DNA from 3 places in the Pantoea sp. sgz302252 genome. Region 3 is predicted to be linked to each of the others. Evidence: predicted binding sites of a transcription regulator. Region 3 holds the regulator's gene; each other region holds the start of a gene.

Region 1 (7,463 bases), on a different contig from region 3:
CAGTTGGTCGATAAATTCGTTCACCCACGCTCGCTCAAGTGCATGGTGCAACTGCGCTTCGCTGGCATCCGGCGCGGCAAGCATCACGTTCTCGCGCAGTGTGGTTGCGGGGAGTTGCGGGTTTTGCCCAACCCAACTCAGCAAGCGACGCCAGGCTTCAGGATCCAGTTCACTTAACTCTTCACCATTAATCTTCAATGAGCCTTCGTAAGGCAGAAAACCTGCCAGCGTATTGAGCAACGATGTTTTGCCCGAACCGCTTTGTCCGACTAAAACCACGCGTTCCCCGGCTGTCAGAGTAAAGGTCAAAGGCCCCGCGAGCACTTTGCCTTCAGGTGATTTGATCACCAGGGCCTGAGCTTCCACGCTCACCGTCTTATTTTCATCCATGGTGAGGTGGCCGCGCTGAGGCTGCGCGAGCGGGGCTTCAAGGAAGGTTTTCAGGCTATCGGCGGCCCCAACAGCCTGCGCTTTGGCATGATAAAACGTGCCGAGGTCGCGAAGCGGCTGGAAAAATTCAGGGGCCAGAATCAACGCCAGGAAACCGGATAACAGCGTTACGGGCGTGCCGTAGCTGCCAAAATTAAGTTCGCCGAGATAAGAGAAACCGAAATAGACGGCAACTAAGGCAATAGAAAGTGAGGTGAAAAACTCAAGGACGCCAGAGGAGAGAAACGCCAGGCGAAGCACTTCCATTGTACGTTGACGAAAATTCTCGGAGGCCTGACGGATGTTCTCTGTCTCTGCTTCGCCACGACCAAAGATACGCAGCGTGTCCATGCCTCGCAGTCGGTCGAGGAAGTGACCGCTCAGGCGTGCCAGAGCAAGAAAGTTTCGACGGTTGGCATCTGCGGCGCCCATACCTACTAAAGCCATAAACAGCGGGATCAACGGCGCTGTGCAAAGCAGGATTAATGCTGCGGCCCAGTTAGAGGGGAAAATCGCCAATACAATCAACAGCGGCACAGAAGCCGCGAGCGCCATCTGTGGCAGATAGCGGGCGTAGTAATCATGCATATCGTCGATTTGTTCGAGGATAAGCGTGGCCCAACTGCCTGCCGGTTTTCCTTGGATCCAGGCCGGACCCGCCTGCTGGAGCCTGTCCAGCACCGTTTTACGAATCTCAAAGCGAATATGCTGCCCGACATGAAAACCCACGCGTTCACGAAGCCAGACCACCCAGGCACGCAAAATAAAGACCAAAACCAGCATCACAAAAGGCATCAGCAAAGCTTCGCGCGGGATGTTCTCCATAATCATATGATGAAGCATGCGCGCCAGCAGCCAGGCCTGAGCGATGATCAGCACACCGCTCACTGCGCCAAGCAGCCGGGAAAGCATCAGCCAACGACGGGAAATAACACTTTGCTGTTTTAACCAGCGGGTAAGCTCTTGTTGACGGGTTTTATTCATTGCGCGCTTAGCAGGTGTCTTATAGATGATTTTGGGCACGGCAATGTTACAACGAGGAAAAAATAAAGGCGACTTATCGTCGCCTCAGATTGCTGACAAAGAAGGAAAAAGCGTGGTTTTTCCTTCTTTGTGGTGAGCAGCCGAAAATCAATGAATTGATTTTCCTGGTTTTTTGTTCGGTCGCTAATGACAAAACGGCACTCGTTAGAGGTTTGTCATCAGTCTCAGGCGACTTATCGTCGCCTTATTTACCTTTGTTACTGACTTGTAAAGATTATTTAGCCTGATCGGCCAAACCGTCCAGATAACGTTCAGCATCAAGGGCAGCCATACAGCCTGTTCCGGCAGAGGTAATCGCCTGGCGGTAGATATGGTCCATCACGTCACCGGCTGCAAATACGCCAGGAATACTGGTTTGGGTTGCATTACCGTGAATACCTGACTGGACTTTGATATAGCCGTTTTCCAGTTCCAGTTGGCCATCGAAAATGGCGGTATTAGGGCTGTGGCCGATAGCAACGAACAGACCTGCTACTTCCAGCGATTCAATGTTGTCGCTGTTTTCGGTATCACGCAGACGCAGGCCAGTCACACCCATCTGGTCACCGGTCACTTCCTCCAGTGTACGATGCGTGTGCAGCACGATATTGCCGCTCTCGACTTTGTCCATCAGGCGCTTAACAAGAATTTTTTCAGCGCGGAAGGTGTCGCGACGGTGAATCAGATGCACTTCAGAGGCAATGTTGGCCAGATACAGTGCTTCTTCTACTGCGGTATTCCCGCCGCCGATCACCGCGACTTTCTGATTGCGGTAGAAGAAACCATCGCAGGTCGCGCAGGCAGAAACACCGCGGCCTTTGAACGCTTCTTCAGAAGGCAGACCGAGATAACGTGCAGAAGCACCAGTTGCAATGATCAGTGCATCACAAGTGTACTCTCCGCTATCGCCAGTCAAGCGGAAAGGACGGTTTTGCAGGTCGACTTTGTTGATGTGATCAAACAGGATTTCTGTCTCGAACTTCACCGCATGCTCATGCATACGTTCCATCAGCAGCGGACCGGTCAGATCATTCGGGTCGCCGGGCCAGTTTTCCACTTCCGTGGTGGTGGTCAACTGACCGCCTTTTTCCAGCCCGGTAATCAGCACCGGGTGCAGGTTAGCGCGTGCAGCATAGACCGCAGCGGTATATCCCGCAGGTCCAGAACCAAGAATAAGCAGTTTACTGTGTTTGGCCGTGCCCATGAGATCCCCATAAATGTTGGCAGACAATGGGCGGGATTGTAGGGAATTTACGGAAGTAATAAAAGCGTTCAGGAATTTTGTTAACGATATGTGTAATAGAATCCACCGATGGATTGATGAATTTATCAGCAATGGCCATAACTAAATCTACTGCCAATGGGGTGATTATAAGGAGATAACATGAGGATCAACCCCGGGCGATAATGAATATCTGGCATGTTGTACTAAAAATCGATGTTTTGCTTTGACAATCCCCTGTGCTTTTGCGAAAACAGGAAGGGAGAAAAAATCAGTGTTTGCAGTGTGGTGAATTTTTATGCACGCAAATGCCATTTTTAACCGGGTCAGCGTAATCAGCGCATGGTGTGGACAGACGCCATACGAGATAACGGTGACTGCCGCAAGGCAACGGCTTCTCAACACGTACCCATGGGTTATGCGTGCATCTGGTGACAGATTACCCACGCAGACGGCGGGGGCAGGCTCTGAACAGTGAAGTGCACAGAGTCAAGACAGGAGTAGGGAAGGAATACAGAGAGACAATAATAATGGTAGATAGCAAGAAGCGCCCTGGCAAAGATCTCGACCGCATCGATCGTAACATTTTGAATGAATTGCAAAAGGATGGGCGAATTTCCAACGTTGAGCTTTCTAAACGTGTGGGACTTTCTCCGACACCTTGCCTTGAGCGTGTCCGTCGACTGGAAAGACAAGGGTTTATTCAGGGCTATACCGCGCTGCTGAACCCGCATTATCTGGATGCATCGCTGCTGGTTTTTGTTGAGATAACTCTGAATCGTGGCGCCCCGGATGTGTTTGAACAATTTAACGCTGCTGTGCAAAAACTTGAAGAAATTCAAGAGTGTCATCTGGTTTCCGGTGACTTCGACTACCTGTTGAAGACCCGCGTACCGGACATGTCAGCGTACCGTAAACTGTTAGGTGAAACCCTGCTGCGCCTGCCGGGCGTGAATGACACCCGTACCTACGTGGTCATGGAAGAAGTCAAGCAGAGTAATCGTCTGGTTATTAAGACGCGCTAATACGGAACAGGTGCAAAATCGGCGTAAGTTGATTACACTCCTGTTAATCCATACAGCAACAGTGCCGGGGAGACCCGGCGCTGTTGTCCGTTTTAGCATCAAGGACCTGGAGAGCCTTTCTTGAGCCAGGAATACACTGAAGACAAAGAAGTCACGATTAACAGATTAAGCAGTGGGCGCCGACTTCTCGAAGCGTTCTTGCTTCTGTGTTCCCTTTTCGCCATCTGGTTGATGGCTGCATTACTCAGCTTCAACCCTTCCGATCCCAGTTGGTCACAGACCGCCTGGCATGAGCCTATTCATAATCTGGGCGGTCAGCCTGGAGCGTGGCTTGCGGATACGCTGTTTTTCATTTTCGGCGTGATGGCTTATACCCTGCCAGTGATGATTATTGGCGGCTGCTGGTTTGCCTGGCGGCACCGTGCGAGTGACGAATACGTCGACTACTTTGCTGTGGCACTACGCCTGATAGGCGTGCTGGCGATGATCCTCACGATGTGCGGCCTCGCGGCTATCAACGCAGACGATATCTGGTACTTTGCCTCTGGCGGCGTGATTGGTAGCCTGCTTAGCACGGCACTGCAACCGATGCTACACAGCAGCGGCGGCACGCTTGCGCTGCTGTGCATCTGGGCAGCAGGGTTAACCCTGTTCACCGGTTGGTCATGGGTAAGTATTGCCGAGAAAATTGGCAACTGGATCCTCAATGTTCTCACGTTCGCCAGCAATCGCACACGCCGTGACGATACCTGGGTGGACGACGAAGAGTATGAAGAATACGACGAAGATGCCCCGCATAAAGAAGGGCGTCGTGCCCGGATTCTGCGTGGTGCACTGGCTCGTCGCCAACGTATCGCCGAAAAATTCAGCAACCCGAGAGGCCGTCATACTGATGCTGCGCTGTTCTCGGGTAAACGCATGGATGATTCAGAAACGGAAGTTCAGTACACCGCGCACGGCCAGGCGGCCGATGCAGACGATGTCCTGTTCTCGGGGAATAGTGCTGCACGCCAGCCGGACGTTGATGATGTCCTGTTCTCTGGCAACAGCGCGGCTCGCCCGCAAGTCTGGGATGAAACCGATCCGTTACTGAATGGTCATTCGATCCATGAACCTGTTGCCGCGGCCGCTGCTGCAACGGCTGCCTCTCAGGCCTGGGCTGCACCAGCAGATCCTGTCATGCAAACTCCTTCAATTCCTGGCGCGGGCGCAGAAATGACCGCATCGGGTGTTGAATGGCAAGCCGTGCCTGCGCCTCAGTCGCCTGAACCGGTTATTGCACCTTCACCAGATAACTGGCCACCGCAAGCACCTGCAGCAAAACCAGATTATGTGCAGCCAGAAGCTTTCCGCCAGCAGCCTTCTATCGAAGAACTGTGGCAGGATCCAGTGCAGCAGCCCGCTGCGCCAGCGTGGCAGCAAGAAACGCACTATCAGACCGAACAACCGCATTATCAGGCAGAGCAGCCACAGTATCAGGCTGAGCCTGACTATGCGCCAGCGTCGGTTAATCCTGTTCCGCCAGCACAAGACATCGCGCCGGAGCCAGAGGAAGAAGTCAAACCGCAGCGTCCTCCTCTCTATTACTTTGAAGAAGTGGAAGAGAAGCGTGCTCGTGAACGCGAGCAACTGGCGGCGTGGTATCAGCCAACGCCGGAACCTGCGGCAGCGAAACCGTCTGCTATCCCAACCCCAACAATGCCTGTTGTTGATCCCGGCGCGGCAGTTGCACCGATTGCTGCCGGCGTGCATCAGGCAACTGGCGCCGCTGCGGCTGGTGCAGCCGCTGCAGCACCGCTGTTTAGTCTTGCCGAGGGTCCACGAACTCAGGTGAAAGAGGGGATTGGTCCGCAGTTACCGCGCCCTAACCGCGTTCGTGTGCCGACACGCCGTGAACTGGCGTCAGCCTCCTTCGGCATCAAACTGCCTTCACAACGTATGGCAGAAGAACGCGCACGCGAACAAGAACGTCATCAGTATGACTCAGATGACCTGATGGGCGACGAAGAAGCGGCGCTGCAGCAGGAGCAGGACGAACTGGCACGCCAGTTTGCTGCCACGCAGCAGCAGCGTTACGGCGAACAGTACGAAGAAAACAACGGCGTGCAAGAGGACGAAGAGAGTCTTGCTGAGGCAGAACTGGCGCGTCAGTTTGCCGCACAGCAGCAACAGCGTTATTCCGGTGAGCAGCCGCAAGGCGCGAATCCGTTCTCTCCAGCAGATTTTGAATTCTCGCCAATGAAAACGCTGGTTGATGAGACGCCTAAAACTCCGCTGTTTACGCCGAGTGTGATGCCAGAGCAACAGCCTGTTCAGCATCAACCTGCGCAGCCACAACAGCAGTATTCTCAGCAACCGGCCCAGCATCAGGCTTATCAACAGCCGCAGCAGCCAGTGCCTCAGCGACCTGCTCCACAGCCGCAGGAAAGCCTGATTCACCCGCTACTGATGCGAAATGGCGACGATCGCCCGCTGCAAAAACCAACCACACCGCTGCCGTCATTGGATCTTTTGACTCCGCCGCCGACAGAAGTGGAACCGGTTGATACCTTTGCACTGGAGCAAACGGCTCGCCTGGTGGAAACACGCCTGGCTGACTTCCGTATCAAAGCGGATGTCGTCAACTATTCCCCTGGCCCGGTGATCACCCGTTTTGAGCTGAACCTGGCTCCAGGGGTAAAAGCTGCGCGAATCTCTAACCTCTCACGCGACCTGGCTCGTTCACTTTCTACCGTAGCCGTGCGTGTGGTTGAAGTTATTCCAGGTAAGCCTTATGTGGGCCTGGAATTGCCGAACAAAAAACGCCAGACCGTGTATCTGCGAGAAGTGCTGGACTGCGCGAAATTCCGTGAAAGTCCATCGCCGCTGACCATCGTGCTCGGTAAAGATATCGCAGGTGAACCGGTTATTGCGGACCTGGCAAAAATGCCGCATCTGCTGGTCGCAGGTACCACCGGTTCTGGTAAGTCGGTCGGCGTGAATGCCATGATCCTCAGCATGCTCTATAAAGCGACGCCGGAAGACGTGCGCTTTATCATGATCGACCCGAAAATGCTGGAGCTGTCCGTTTATGAAGGTATCCCACATCTGCTGACGGAAGTGGTGACAGACATGAAGGATGCGGCCAACGCTTTGCGCTGGAGCGTCAATGAAATGGAACGTCGCTATAAGCTGATGTCTGCTCTCGGGGTGCGTAACCTTGCGGGTTACAACGAGAAAATTGCTCAGGCGGCACAGATGGGCCGTCCGATTCCGGACCCGTACTGGAAACCGGGAGACAGCATGGATGCCGTGCATCCTACGCTTGAAAAACTGCCGTACATTGTCGTGCTGGTCGACGAGTTTGCTGACCTGATGATGACCGTGGGCAAGAAAGTGGAAGAGCTGATCGCCCGCCTGGCGCAGAAAGCTCGTGCTGCAGGGATCCACCTGGTTCTGGCAACTCAGCGTCCTTCCGTTGACGTTATCACCGGGCTTATCAAAGCGAACATTCCAACCCGTATCGCCTTTACGGTATCCAGCAAAATCGACTCCCGTACCATTCTCGATCAGGGCGGGGCTGAGTCTCTGCTGGGTATGGGCGATATGCTGTATTCGGGCCCGAACTCAAGCGCTGCACCAACCCGTGTTCACGGCGCCTTTGTTCGCGACCAGGAAGTGCATGCAGTCGTTCAGGACTGGAAAGCGCGTGGTCGTCCTCAGTATGTCGATGGCATTACCTCAGACACAGAAAGTGAGGGTGGCGGTGCCGGTCTGGACAGCGG
Region 2 (7,463 bases), on a different contig from region 3:
CCGACCACCGTTTTTACTGCCACAGGTAAACGTTTTGGCCCGAGAACAATCAGGCCAATAATGAACACCAGTAGCAGCTCACTGAAACCAATGTCGAACACGAATTACACCTGCTCTTTATCGTGGCGTTTTGCGTCGTCTTTTTTCGCATCATCCTGATTTTCAGACAGGGATTTCTGCGGAAAATCAGCGTCCTGTACGGAAGCGTCTTTCTTGTCCTGTTTGTCGTCTTCATCACCCATGGCTTTCTTGAAGCCTTTGATAGACGCCCCCAGGTCAGATCCCAGCGAGCTCAGCTTTTTCGTCCCGAAAAGCAGAACCACGATGACCACGACGATCAATAACTGCCAAGTACCGATACCACCCATACGTATTCCTCTGTGTCAGATGATAGTGAATCCATTAACGTGTAGGTTACACGCCTTGAGTGCTGACAAAGAAGGAAAAAACGTGGTTTTTCCTTCTTTGTTGTTATCAGCCGAAAATCAATAAATTGATTTTCCTTGTTTTTTGATGACTGCTTCTCGTCCTGTGGTAGCACGAGCTAAGTCATCGGTGTTTGGCGTGTAAATTACACGCCTTCGTATAAATGAAGCAAAAATCAGCGGCCTTTTCGCCAGCCAAAGAACCAGGCGACCACACCTGCGACCATCAACCCCGCAGGATAAAACCCGAAATCAGGGCGTGTTATCAGCAACAGCGTGCCGCTCAGCATCAACACCGCCCCGACGCCAAACAGGTAGCGAGACTGCCCCTGACGGACACGATGGGCTCCTAATTCGAGGGCGATTTTATCAATGCTTCGCTGAAGGCTTTTGCCCTGGCGCAAACTGTCGTAAATCAGTTCAGGCATTTCCGGCATTTTTTCGATCCAGAACGGCGCTTTCTCTTTAAACGCACGCACCAGCGCCGGCAGTCCGACCTGATCTTTGAGCCATGACTCCAGGAAAGGTTTCGCTGTTTTCCATAAGTCTAACTGAGGATAGAGCTGCCGTCCTACCCCCTCAACGTAAAGTAGTGTTTTCTGGAGTAAAACCAGCTGCGGTTGCACTTCCATATTGAAGCGGCGCGCAGTATTGAACAGGTTCAACAATACGTGACCAAAGGAGATTTCCGCCAGCGGCTTTTCGAAAATGGGCTCGCACACGGTGCGAATAGCGAATTCGAATTCTTCCACATTGGTGTCAGGCGGCACCCAGCCTGAATCCACATGCAATTCAGCCACTTTGCGGTAATCGCGGTTAAAGAACGCGATAAAGTTTTCAGCCAGATAGCGCTTATCGTCTTTGTTCAGCGAGCCGACAATCCCGCAGTCGATACCGATATACTTCGGATCTTCCGGATGCTCATAGCTCACAAAAATGTTGCCCGGATGCATGTCGGCGTGGAAGAAGCTGTCGCGGAACACCTGAGTAAAGAAGACCTGCACGCCACGCTCGGCCAGCAGTTTCATGTTGGTGTTTTGCTTCTCCAGCATTTCGATATCAGACACCGGAATACCGTAAATACGCTCCATCACCAGCATGTCTTCACGGCAGTAGTCGGAATACACTTCCGGCACGTACAGCATCGGGCTGTCTTCAAAGTTGCGGCGCAGCTGGATGGCGTTTGCCGCTTCACGCAGCAGATTCAGCTCATCAAGCAGCGTTTTTTCATACTCGCGCACCACTTCCTGCGGACGCAGACGGCGGCCGTCGGGCAGCAAACGAGGCACCCAACGCGCAAGTCGGTAAATCAGTTTCATGTCCGCTTTGATAACCGGCAGGATGTCCGGGCGGATAACCTTGATAACGACTTCTTTGCCGTTTTCTTTCAGGCGAGCAGTGTGAACCTGAGCGATAGACGCCGAGGCCAGTGGCTCAACCTGGAAATCATCAAACCAACTCTCGACGGGAATATCCCCCATCGATTTTTCAATTTGCGCCTGCGCCAGTTTGCCGTCGAAGGGGGCAACCCGGTCCTGCAACATCGCCAGCTGATCGGCAATCTGTGGCGGGAAAAGGTCACGGCGAGTGGAAAGCATCTGGCCAAATTTGATCCACACGGGACCAAGATGTTGCAACGCCAGGCGCAGGCGTTCACCTAAAGGCAAGTCTTTGTGGCGGTTTGGCATCCAGAACAGCATCCGCCGCCAGATTCGCAGCGGCAGGGTGATACGCATTTTGGGAATGAGCTCATCAAGCCCGTAACTCAAAAAGGTGTGGATGATAAAATACAGGCGCCGAAATTCCCCTGGCGTCATTTCCCCTCCAGTTTTTCCAGCCGTTTGCTCAAGGCATCAACAGCCCGCGCTACGGCAGCGCTCTCTTCGGCAAACCAGGCCACTTCAAGCTGACCCGGCGCAACCCGCCACTCTTCGGTAATCACTTCCGCGACGTATTTTTGCTGACGCTTTACGCCACGTTGAAGAAACTTCGCCCCGCCGCGCAGCACTTTGCTCAGCCCTTCAGCCGCGATATCGCCGGTGTAAGGCGCAAGCAGCTCGGCAGGATCGAACTCGGCTAAATCAGCCAGTGCGACAAAATTCTGCACCACTTGCAAATCGCCCTGCACTTCCAGATCGCCTGAGCGAATCAGCGAAGTCAGTTGTTGGCGATTACGCAACTGTGGCAGAACGCCGATGCGGGTGGTTACAGTACAATCCGCCTCGCCTTCCCATGCCCCCAGCACGTCAATTTGTTGTTCACTGAAAGCCAGCACCAGCGGTGAAGTGAACTCTTTCAACTCCACGCGCAGCACTTTGCCCAGCAGACGTTGACGGGCGGGTTTTAACGCCCGATCGCGCCATAAAAAAGTGTTCAGGACGCTTTCAATGCCCGCGGTGACTAAGGGTTGAAAAGGCATGGCTTCTCCTGTCAGAACTTGTAGCCGCGGTGCAGCGCAACAATACCGGCTGTCAGGTTGTAGTAATCGACGCTTTCAAAGCCTGCATCCTGCATCATCGCCTTCAGGGTTTCCTGGTCCGGGTGCATGCGAATGGACTCCGCCAGATAGCGATAGCTTTCGCTATCGTTCGCCACCACTTCGCCGACTTTCGGCAGCACGTGGAAGGAATAGGCGTCGTAAGCTTTGCTCAGCGGATCGAGAATCGGTTTGGAGAACTCCAGCACCAGCAGGCGTCCGCCTGGCTTCAGCACGCGATACATAGAGCGCAGCGCTTTGTCTTTGTCGGTCACGTTACGCAGGCCGAAAGAGATGGTGATGCAGTCAAAGGTGTTGTCCGGGAAAGGCAGCGCTTCGGCATTGGCCTGAACGTATTCCACATTGCCAATGACGCCGATATTGCGCAGCTTTTCGCGGCCCATTTTCAGCATGGAGGCGTTAATGTCCGCCAGCACAACGCTGCCGGTTTCGCCCACCAGACGGGAGAATTTCGCCGTCAGGTCGCCGGTTCCACCTGCCAGATCCAGCACTTTCTGCCCACGGCGCACGCCGCTGCAATCGATGGTGAAGCGCTTCCACAAACGATGAATACCGAACGACATCAGATCGTTCATAACATCGTACTTAGCGGCAACAGAATGGAATACATGCGCCACCATGTCCTCTTTCTGCGATTTAGCGACCGTCTGGAAGCCAAAGTGAGTCGTTTCTTGTGAATCCTCAACCATCTCAATGCCTGCCTTTGAAGAAAATAATCCCCGGAGTGTAACAGATTGGGCGCGTTTCCCCTATGCCTCAACCGCCCTGAGACACGCGAAACGGCTCACTTTGCGACGGTGCTTCAGGGGCTAACAAATTGTCTTCACTGTCGTTGAAAGCGGTTTGCTCATCAGAAAGCATGTTGTCTTCCGCCGTGGCCTGTTCCACTAAATCCGGATTAATCTCGCGTTTCACTTCAACACCCAATTCCCGGAAGGACTCGGCTTGCGCCAGCAAATTCCCACGCCCGGACGTCAGCTTTTTCATCGCCTGACGGTAGTTGTCCTGTGCTTTATCAAGCCCTTGCCCGATGGCAGACATATCATCCACAAACAAACGCATTTTGTCGTACAGGCGGCTCGCTCTGTCAGCAATCTGCTGGGCGTTGCGGCTTTGATGTTCGTATCGCCAGAGATTGGCGATAGTTCGCAGCGCCACAAGCAGCGTGGTGGGGCTCACCAGCATGATGTTGTTTTTCAACGCTTCGGTGATCAGTTCTGGCTGCCTGTCGATAGCGAGAAGGAAAGCAGGCTCGACCGGGATAAACATCAGCACATAATCGAGGGAACGTAGGCCAGGGAGTTGTTGATAATCTTTGCGCCCAAGCAGCCGAATGTGGTTACGCAGGGAAGCAATATGTTCCTGAAGCGCAGCTTCGCGGGTGTAGTCATCATCGGCGTTAAAATAACGCTCGTATGCCACCAGCGTCATTTTGGCGTCGATCACCACGTCTTTACCCTGCGGCAGGCGAACAATCACATCCGGCTGCATGCGAGCACGGGCTTCCGTTTCGATACTGACCTGCGTCTGATACTCATAACCTTCGCGCAGCCCGGACGCTTCCAGCACGCGTGTGAGCACCACTTCACCCCAGTTACCCTGCGTTTTGTTGTCACCTTTCAGCGCTTTAGTGAGGTTAACCGCTTCCTGCGCCATCTGCGCATTCAGCTGCTGGAGATTGCGAATTTCATGGGCCAGGGTATGACGTTCCTGCGCTTCTTTGCCGAAGCTATCCTGTACCTGACGACGAAAGCCGTCGAGTTGCTCACGCAGCGGAGTTAGCAGGCCGTGCAGGCTCTGACGATTTTGCTCATCCACCCGACGATTACTGTGCTCGAAAATACGGTTGGCGAGGTTTTCAAACTGCTCGCTCAGGCGCTGCTCGCTGTTCACCATCTGACGGATTTTATCTTCCGCATGCAGTTGCGTGGATTCCAGACGTGTGGTGACTTCGCGCAGGTCGGCTTCTAAGGAAGCGTTAATTTCACGCAGGCTGCGCAATTCATTGTTCAGCAGTTCGCATTCATCGCGCCAATGGGCGTTCTGCGCCAGCTGCTGTTTCGCCGCGCTGAGTTCGATATCCAGATCGTGACGATCTTCCAGAAAATCCGCCCGCAGCCTGTCAGCGTGAGATTTGGTGGCCAGCCAGCCAAAAATGCCCCCGACCAACAGTGCGACCACTGCGCTGATGATAATTGAAATGTCCATCGCTCCCCCTGCGTCAACGACTTACCGGCACAACATAGAATTGTGCTGTATAAACGTCCAGTTGGAAAGGCATTTCCTGCGAGGCGGTGCGCAAAAAGCCTCAACATAGTGTCGGGTGGCGGCGATGCCTGACCCGACCTACAAAACCGGAACCGTGTCCGTCGATTTTGTAGGCCAGGCAAACGTAGTGCCGCCGGGCATGTTGTGATCCGAAAAGAAAAAACCCCGCAAACTGCGAGGCTTCTCGAAGAAATGAAAAGGGAAAAACTACAGCAGGCGGCGAGCCGCTTCCACCACGATTTTCACCGCATGGCTTTCGGTCTTTTTCATGGTTTCCGCATTCGGAATTTCTTGCTGAGTACGGTTCACGATAACACCGGCAACCATCCCGGCGCGCAGGCCCTGGCTGGAACACATGGTCAGCAGCGTTGCGGATTCCATCTCGTAGTTCATCACGCCCATTGACTGCCACTCTTCCATGGAGCCTTTGTAGCGGCTAACCACACGGCCAGAGAAGGTGTCATAGCGTTCCTGACCCGGATAGAAAGTATCGGAAGACGCGGTGACACCGATGTGAGTGGTTGCGCCAACGGCTTTCGCCGCTTCAACCAGCGCGGTGGTACAGGCGAAGTCAGCCACTGCCGGATATTCCATCGGGGCAAAGTGCAGGCTTGCGCCATCAAGACGTACGGATGCAGTCGTGACCAGCACGTCGCCAACATTAATATTTGGCTGAATCGCGCCTGTGGTGCCCACGCGCAGGAAAGTACGAATCCCGAGCTGAGCCAGTTCTTCTACTGCGATAGACGTTGACGGGCCGCCGATACCTGTTGAGCAAACGATAACCGGTTTTCCATCCAGCTCTGCACGCCAGGAGGTAAATTCACGATGCGATGCCAGCTTGACCGGCTTGTCCATCAGCGCGGCGATCTTTTCCACACGCTCCGGATCGCCCGGGACGATGGCGAGCGTAGCCCCTTGCAGATCACTTTTGGTGAGACCGAGATGAAAAACATCAGACTTAGACATAGTAAAACTCCTCTCTGGGCAGAATTATCAGCAGAAGCAAAAACGCACTTTACCGAAGCTGCTGATAGATTTTAGTGACACTCATCACTATGAATGAAAATGGTTGCATTGAATTTCTTTTGAAAGGTGATTCACATCACATTAACAAGCGGCGACATTCGCCACTGCACATAAGATAGCCGTTTTCTGGCACTGTGAATTGTTAACCCTCGGACTATATTTACCTTTGCGCTATTTATTGGTACGGAGAATGCCATGACTGAAAAGACCGGCTTTGCACCTGCGGCTGCTCCTCACGCTTCAACCGCTGTACTGACATCTGATGCGGCCATCGTCGCGGGTGAAACCTCTATTCCCTCGCAGGGCGAAAACATGCCTGCGTATCACGCTCGCCCAAAAAGCACCGATGGCCCGCTGCCGGTGGTGATTGTGGTGCAGGAAATTTTTGGCGTGCACGAACACATTCGCGATTTGTGCCGCCGCCTGGCGAACGAAGGCTATCTGGCGATTGCGCCGGAACTCTATTTCCGTCAGGGCGACCCGAATGATTATGCCGATATCCCAACCCTGTTCAGCGGCCTGGTATCCAAAGTGCCGGACGCACAGGTTCTGGCCGACCTAGATCACGTCGCAAGCTGGGCTTCCCGAAATGGCGGCGATGCGAATCGTCTGCTGGTCACCGGCTTCTGTTGGGGAGGACGCATTTCCTGGCTGTATGCCGCGCACAATCCGCAGCTAAAGGCTGCCGTAGCGTGGTACGGCAAACTGGTGGGTGAAAAATCGCTGAACTCACCGAAACACCCGGTCGATGTAGCAACCGACCTCACCGCGCCAGTGCTTGGCCTGTATGGCGGACAAGACACAAGCATTTCACTTGAGAGCGTGGAAACGATGCGCCAGGCCCTGCGCGCTGCCAACGCCAAAGCCGAAATCATCGTTTACCCGGAAGCGGGGCACGCTTTCAACGCCGACTATCGCCCGAGCTATCACGAAGAGTCAGCCACAGACGGCTGGGAAAGAATGCTGGCGTGGTTTAAGCAGTACGGCGGGAAGAAAGGGTAAGATTTTGCCAGGCCGCCCGGCGAGTGTGCCGGGCGTAGCACCACAATTCAGGAATGCGTGATAAACGGCATTTTAAGCTGATCGACTAACAAGAAGACCAGATCGTGTAATAACCCCACCAGATCCTGACTATTTTTATCCATCAGCGTTTTTCCCGACAGCGCCAAAATCAGCGCATCAGCGTAATCCAGCAGCAATTCTGTGTCGTGCCAAAAGTCCGGTATTTCAGACACCGTCGCCGT
Region 3 (7,463 bases):
TACGATGCTGAGTGACAATCGCGGCCAGCAAGGACGGGATCATCAGCATATGCGTGATGTTGTTGCGATAGTAGGTCATCAGCACCGCCTGCTCGCGCGGCAGAATGATGATGTCACCGATGGTGTCTTTCTCCACTTCGAACTTATTCATCTGCAGCGCATGATCGATAAGTTCGTTGGCGCTGAGGGCAGGCACGGTCGAATCCTTCGAATACGGCACATTGCGCATCAGCTGCAGATAGCAGTCTAACTGCTGGGCGAGCTGTTCGCGGGTCAAAGAACGTTGACGAGAAGCCAACAGCGCGGTCACACACAGGTTCATGGCATTCGCCGCGCCTGCGTTGTTGATGCGCACCATCAGGTCTTCGGCAATGTTGTTCACCGTTGGCGTCAGCCAGGCCGGGCGAATTGCTTCAATCGGGTCGATAGACTCGCGCCATTCTGGCACGTGCTGATTGAGGTAGGTCATCAGCGGCATCGGTTCGCCAAAGTTCACATAGCCCTGGCCGAGATTACGCAGCTTGCTCAGGCCTTTCAGCATCTGAGGCAGGCTCTCTTTCTCTTTGGTCGCGCCACGCAGCTCTTTCGCGTAGGTGCCCACTTCCATCACGTGCTCGTAGCCGATGTAAATTGGCACGAGTGTGATTGGACGTGTCCCGCCGCGCAGCATCGCCTGAATGGTCATCGACAGCGTGCCGGTTTTCGGGTCGAGCAGGCGACCAGTACGGGAACGGCCACCTTCCACGAAGTACTCAACGGAGTAACCACGGCTGAACAGTTCGCCGAGGTATTCACGGAACACGGTGGAATAGAGCTTGTTGCCCTTGAAGGTACGACGAATAAAGAACGCGCCCAGGCGGCGGAAAATCGGGCCGGCTGGCCAGAAGTTCAGGTTGATCCCCGCAGCGATGTGCGGCGGCACCAGCCCTTGATGGTAGAGCACGTAAGAGAGCAGCAGATAGTCCATGTGGCTGCGGTGGCAAGGCACATAGACAATCTCGTGACCGTCGTGGGCCAACTGGCGTACTCGCTCGGCGTTGTTAACGTTAATCCCCTGATAGAGGCGGTTCCAGGTAAAGCCCAGGACGCGGTCTGTCAGGCGGATCATCTCGTAAGAGAAGTTAGCCGCAATCTCTTCCATCAGCGCAATGGCGTTCTGCTGCGCTTTTTCGTGGGAGATTTTCTTGCTGCGCGCTTCATCTTCAACGGCGCGGGCAATCGCTTTGGACGCCAGCAGCTTGTTGAACAAATCCTGACGCGCAGGCAGGCGCGGGCCTACGGCCGCCAGACGCTGACGGGCGAAGTGCGTACGTGCCACACGAGCCAGCTTCTGCGCAATAATTTTGTCTGTGCCGTGTTCGGTCGCCATGCGGCGCAGTGACACGGACGGCGAGAAACGCACGAAGCTGTCACGACCAAGCCAGGTGACGGCGAAGAACTTCTGGAAACCGTTCATCATGCGCAGTGGCGGGTTAACTTCGCCTTTTTCGCGCCCCGGAGAACGCCCAAACATCACCGAAACCGGCACCATCTGCACGTCGAGATCCGGGTTGCTGCGATGCAGGTCCAGATAGTTGTGGAACAGCTTGATGGATTCTTCTTTCGGCGTGTAATAAGTGAACGCGCGCGGCCCGCCGTGAATGAACACGTAACGCGGCAGCTCGGTTCCGTCGATCACCAGCGGCTCCAGCGGATCCGGGAGATCGTGCGCCAGACATTGGGCGCGTAACGTCAGCAGATCTGCCTTCGAGTTATAGGGCAGAACGTACATAATTGGGCGTGAGGTATCGAGTCCAAGTTCCTGGGCAGGATTTGCCGGAATGGACTTGCTTTTTACCAGCACGCTTAATGGTAAATTCAGTAATTTGTAGTAAATTCGTGGCCAGCCAGACATAAACGATGTAAAGCCTCTGGTTAATCATGCAAATGCGTCGCAAGGATAACAGAAAGTAAGCAGAATATCTGTTCTACCACTTACGGCGCGCAGGGACATTGACGTTAATAAATAAAAAGGTTCTTTTGATGGCCAATAATACCACCGGGTTAACCCGAATCATCAAGGCAACAGGCTACTCCTGGAAAGGTTTTCGTGCGGCGTGGAAGCACGAAGCCGCTTTCCGTCAGGAGGGCACCGCTGCCGTTATCGCCGTTATTATTGCCTGCTGGCTGGACGTGGATGCTATCACCCGCGTCCTGCTGATTGGTTCGGTGCTTCTGGTGATGATAGTGGAAATTCTCAACAGTGCGATTGAAGCGGTGGTCGACCGTATCGGGCCGGAGCATCACGAGTTGTCAGGGCGCGCGAAGGATATGGGGTCTGCCGCAGTTCTGCTGGCTATCTTTATTGCCGTCATCACCTGGGTGCTGCTACTGTGGTCGTATTTTCGATAGACGCCACATAATTACGCAACCGTCTGGTTTTTTGTGCGTTTTGCGGTTCCAAATTCGCCATCAACTGTATATACTCACAGCATAACTGTATATACACCCAGGGGGCGGAATGAAAGCGTTAACGACCAGGCAGCAAGAGGTGTTTGATCTCATCCGGGATCACATCAGCCAGACGGGCATGCCACCGACGCGTGCGGAAATTGCACAGCGCCTGGGATTTAAGTCCCCTAATGCGGCTGAAGAGCACCTGAAAGCGCTGGCGCGTAAAGGCGTGCTTGAGATTGTCTCCGGGGCTTCTCGCGGCATTCGTCTTCTGGTTGAAGAAGAAGCGGGCATCCCACTGATTGGCCGCGTGGCAGCCGGTGAGCCGCTGCTGGCACAGCAACATATTGAAGGCCATTATCAGGTTGATCCAGGCATGTTCAAGCCAAGCGCAGATTTCCTGCTGCGCGTCAGCGGCATGTCGATGCGCGACATCGGCATCCTTGATGGCGACCTGCTGGCGGTGCATAAAACTCAGGATGTGCGTAACGGCCAGGTGGTTGTCGCGCGCATCGACGATGAAGTGACGGTCAAACGCCTGAAAAAACAGGGCAGCACCGTTGAGCTTCTGCCTGAAAACAGCGAATTTTCCCCGATCGTGGTCGACCTGCGCGAACAGAACTTCTCTATTGAAGGCCTGGCGGTTGGCGTGATCCGTAACGGCGAATGGCTATAATCATCCTTTAGCCTTCTGCTTCGTGTTTTGAGTGGCGCAATTCTGGCGCCACTTCGTTTTACCTTTCCACTCTCACAGGTTTTCCGATGTCGCTATTCACTGCTGCGGACAAGGCATTGTGGCGTCTTGCGCTGCCGATGATTTTCTCCAATATCACTGTCCCTTTACTGGGGCTGGTGGATACGGCGGTGATCGGGCATCTGGATAGTCCTGTGTATCTGGGCGGTGTCGCAGTGGGTTCAATGGCGACCAGCTTCCTCTTCATGCTGCTGCTTTTCCTGCGAATGAGCACCACCGGCCTGACGGCTCAGGCTTATGGCGCGAAAGACCCCCAGCGGCTGGCGCGTGCTTTGGTACAACCGCTGTTACTGGCGCTGGCTGCCGGGTTCGCGATTGTCCTGCTTCGTACGCCGCTTATCGAGCTGGCGCTGCATATTGTCGGTGGCAGCGATGCGGTGCTGGAACAGGCAAGGCGCTTCCTTGAGATCCGCTGGCTCAGCGCGCCCGCTTCTCTGGCAAACCTGGTCTTACTGGGCTGGCTGCTTGGTGTGCAGTATGCTCGCGCACCGGTCATTTTGCTGGTGGTGGGGAATGTGCTGAACATCGTGCTCGATTTGTGGCTGGTGATGGGTCTGCACATGAACGTGCAGGGCGCAGCGCTGGCAACCGCGTGTTCGGAATATGTCACTTTCTTCATTGGCTTGCTGATGGTTCGGCGGGTACTGCATTTGCGTGGCATTTCGTTAGCGCTGTTGAAAGAGGCCTGGCGTGGTAATGTTCGTCGTCTGTTGGCACTCAACCGGGACATCATGCTGCGTTCGCTGCTACTGCAACTCTGCTTTGGCGCTCTGACCGTGTTTGGCGCGCGTTTGGGCAGCGACATTGTCGCGGTCAACGCCGTGTTGATGACCATGCTGACGTTCACCGCCTACGCGCTGGATGGTTTTGCTTATGCGGTTGAAGCCCATTCTGGGCAAGCATATGGCGCAAGAGATGACAGCCAACTGCTGCACGTCTGGAAAGCGGCGTGCCGACAATCCGGCTTAGTGGCACTGGCGTTTGCCATGATTTATGCCGTCGGCGGGGAGCACATTGTGGCGATGCTGACTTCTCTGCCACAACTGCGTGAGCTGGCCGATCGTTATGTTATCTGGCAGGTCATTCTGCCGGTGATTGGCGTCTGGTGTTATTTGCTGGATGGCATGTTTATCGGTGCGACACGAGGGGCGGAAATGCGTAACAGCATGGCTGTCGCCGCCGCTGGCTTTGCTCTGACCCTGTTAACCGTGCCGCTGTTTGGCAACCACGGATTGTGGCTGTCGCTGGCGGTGTTTCTCGCGCTGCGCGGGCTCTCTCTGGCATGGATTTGGCGACGTCACTGGCAACGCGGAACCTGGTTTTCACTCTCGTCGTCAGTTCTGGATCGGCATACTCCATTTTTTTGAAGCCCCCAGATGCAACCTGATTTAGATAGAGTTGGCTTGAGGTCAGTGGAGTTCGAAATGTTCAAAGTGGTGCATGATACCGATTATAATTGAGTTTTGTGGAGTATCTGTATATTCAGTCTTGATGTCAAAATACTGTAGTGGAGTCACCTGAAATACCGCAACAAACAGGTAACTCCACCAAATGTTCATTTCACACTACGCAAGTGGGAACATCGGTATTGCCTCCCCCATTGCAACTCCTGGGTTGAATTGTTTTAGCTTCATAAACCAGGGCGTTCCAAATACCGTTATCTTTGGATCCGTAAAAGTCCCCCCCACGATACTGAAGATTTTGCGAGAGGGGAAAGCATAGACACTCCTGTTCAGGGCAGTTGCAAGATTTTGTGCATTGTTACGTGCACCTGCTGGCGATCCACCACATGCAGCCAGAAAAATTGCACTGTCACTGTCGTCCAGGGCAGTGCTGTTAAGAACAGTGCGAGTAAAGTTTGCAAACTCTTCCACGCTTTTACCTTGATCCACCCAGCGCCCAGGATTGTTTGCAACCTCTACGGGGACCGCCAGGCTATCAATATTACCATGTGCTTTGACCATTCGAGTATTACGGCCATTGAACATGAACTTTCCGGAGATTGTATAGTTTGCCCCTGGATAAACTTTTTGAAACCCAGTGTTTATCTGGATAACTCTACTGGTTGAATATTTTTGCGCCAATCGCCATGTAACACGGTGTCCGATAAACATGATTGCCGGAAAACTTTCAAATAAGATGCCTGCCCCACCGAGTACTGCACTGGCAATGGTTAGCTGCTGAGCGACATTATCATCTTCCACTAAAGTCGCAGCAAGACCCGTCGCAGCACCAGCAACACCGAGGACACCTCCAGCCAGTGCTATACCACTCAACAGGAGTGGTGCCGACCCCAGAAGCGCAAGTGCACCAAGCCCAAAACTAAATATAGAAAGAACCAGTCCCAAAGAGGCAAACATTATTGCAACATCGCGTCCCTGCCCGGAGAGATCAGAGTAGGTTATGGGATCACAGATGCAATAATTGTAAGGGTTAATTCCACCCTTGCCGAAAGGACTCATAGCGTCATATTGCATAAAGCGCATCAACGAACTGTCGTACGCTCGTGTGCCATTTCCTAAATGATAAAGCTTTGTTAGATCATCATACCGGGCTCCTGCAAATCGGATGGGATCATAGGCCGCTGGAACTTCTGCATCCTTGATATAACCATAAGGGCTATATAGTAAAGGCGTAACTTCTCCTGGGGAGGGGAGCGAGCCATCGATTTCGCCAAACACCCCACCGAGGCGATCGCTGAATTGTAGTGTTTGTGTTTTCGTGTAACTACCTGAACCACCGCCCAGTACGTTCATCGTATCGACCCCGGCCGGAGTATGGATATAACTGGCAATGTGCTCATTTGTTGTTGATGTTGCCTGTTTTCTCCATGAGGTATCGAATATACTGTTGCTATAGCCAAAGCTGGTGCCATAACCACGCGATCTGACATCTTCTACACTCAATTCTTCACTACCCAATGAACCTTCACTATTGGATTGAAAGGATACAGTACGGTTCGACTCGAAAACTTTGGCTAATTTCTCAAATGAATCATACGCATAGGTGAACGAACGGTTACCCGTTGATTTTGTTATAATATTTCCAGATTCATCATAGCTAAGCATTACAGGTAAAGAAGGTTGGTACCCCGATTGGGATATTCTTATTAATTCAAATGGGTTTTTCCCTGCATATGTAAAATCTGTAATAGTTGTATTACTGGAACTCTCATCTACTGTTCTACAAGAGGAAATATTGTTGAACTTGTCATAAATATACTTATACCATGTGATGTTATATCCATTAGCGTTCGTAGGATAGGCTGTTGACAGATTTGAAATATCGGCAGTTATCAAACGCCCAAGATAGTCAAAATCGTATGTCGTTATCGTTGAATTCGCAGGGGTTGTGAAAATATCTTTCTTAATAACATTACCGAATCCATTAAATTCCTCTTTATGGTGTGCAAGCACCTTTCCGGTAGTATCAGAATAAACTTTATTTATAACACGTAGCTGATGATCATAAGAAAGTTCGAGTCTGTATACCTGATCGTTCCGATTCGACTGTTTAAAAATATAGGAAACATCCGATGGTAAATCTCCAGCCAGATAAAATACGCTGATTTCCAGATCGTTTCTCTCATCATAATTGATATAGATTTTACTCACTCGTCCTGCTGAATCATAACTATAATTGATGGTTTGGGACGGTCTTCCTGCAGATGATTTAATCATCTTCTTTATCCGTCCAGAAGTCGTACGCAGAAATTCATTCTTGTAGCTGCCGATAGCAAAACCATCAGTGACTGTTTCACTGATTACGTTCAGGTTTTGATCATACGTGATATCACGTATATTTTTTTTAGACCCGAGTGTATAGGTCTCTCTGATAAGCTTCACCGTATCTTTGTTATACTCGTATTGATATTTTCCTTCATTTCCTGGCATGGTAATTGTTGCAGGTAACGAATCAAATTCAGGGAAATAAGTATATTGAATAGCTCTATTACGCGGTGTTGTTTTTTTACTGGCTACCGTATATCCAGCTTCATATTCATATCGCGTCACGAAGCGATCTAGCTGATTGGGATTACGATCTTCTTGCGTCAAACGCCCCAAACCATCATAATTTAAATATCCAATGGTTGTATCGTCAATAGCCGTGCTTTCAACTTTAGGTTCCAGGCCATAAGGCCAATAATTTATTTTTGTCGTACGTACCTCGCTCTCCTCCTGTCCTGTTTCAGTCAATAAATTGGGGCGATCAAAAAAATCATACGCATATGTTTTTTTGACACTCTTAGTGCTAGTGCTATCTGTAAGTTCGATAT

What was found. The regulator LexA, encoded in region 3, represses DNA repair genes until DNA is damaged. The targets are predictions, from matches to a motif close to TNCTGTATGTACATACAGNA.
Region 1: a site for LexA is predicted at 3,738-3,757, ahead of ACLW56_RS13530 (DNA translocase FtsK 4TM domain-containing protein). Genes of this name have one in related genera too.
Region 2: a site for LexA is predicted at 5,174-5,193, ahead of rmuC (DNA recombination protein RmuC). Genes of this name have one in related genera too.

What each region holds. Positions count from the first base shown of each region.
Region 1 is NZ_JBLFJW010000016.1:25,711-33,173, forward strand. Features, by position in the region: gene cydD (heme ABC transporter permease/ATP-binding protein CydD) at 1-1,413, opposite strand, end outside; gene trxB (thioredoxin-disulfide reductase) at 1,688-2,656, opposite strand; gene lrp (leucine-responsive transcriptional regulator Lrp) at 3,205-3,699, shown strand; gene ACLW56_RS13530 (DNA translocase FtsK 4TM domain-containing protein) at 3,820-7,463, shown strand, end outside.
Region 2 is NZ_JBLFJW010000041.1:13,022-20,484, forward strand. Features, by position in the region: gene tatB (Sec-independent protein translocase protein TatB) at 1-101, opposite strand, end outside; gene tatA (Sec-independent protein translocase subunit TatA) at 105-368, opposite strand; gene ubiB (ubiquinone biosynthesis regulatory protein kinase UbiB) at 602-2,242, opposite strand; gene ubiJ (ubiquinone biosynthesis protein UbiJ) at 2,239-2,844, opposite strand; gene ubiE (bifunctional demethylmenaquinone methyltransferase/2-methoxy-6-polyprenyl-1,4-benzoquinol methylase UbiE) at 2,856-3,611, opposite strand; gene rmuC (DNA recombination protein RmuC) at 3,679-5,130, opposite strand; gene udp (uridine phosphorylase) at 5,398-6,159, opposite strand; gene ACLW56_RS22545 (dienelactone hydrolase family protein) at 6,415-7,221, shown strand; gene ACLW56_RS22550 (hypothetical protein) at 7,269-7,463, opposite strand, start outside.
Region 3 is NZ_JBLFJW010000011.1:135,304-142,766, reverse strand. Features, by position in the region: gene plsB (glycerol-3-phosphate 1-O-acyltransferase PlsB) at 1-1,894, opposite strand, end outside; gene ACLW56_RS11005 (diacylglycerol kinase) at 2,023-2,391, shown strand; gene lexA (transcriptional repressor LexA) at 2,501-3,109, shown strand; gene dinF (MATE family efflux transporter DinF) at 3,196-4,554, shown strand; gene ACLW56_RS10990 (RHS repeat-associated core domain-containing protein) at 4,753-7,463, opposite strand, start outside.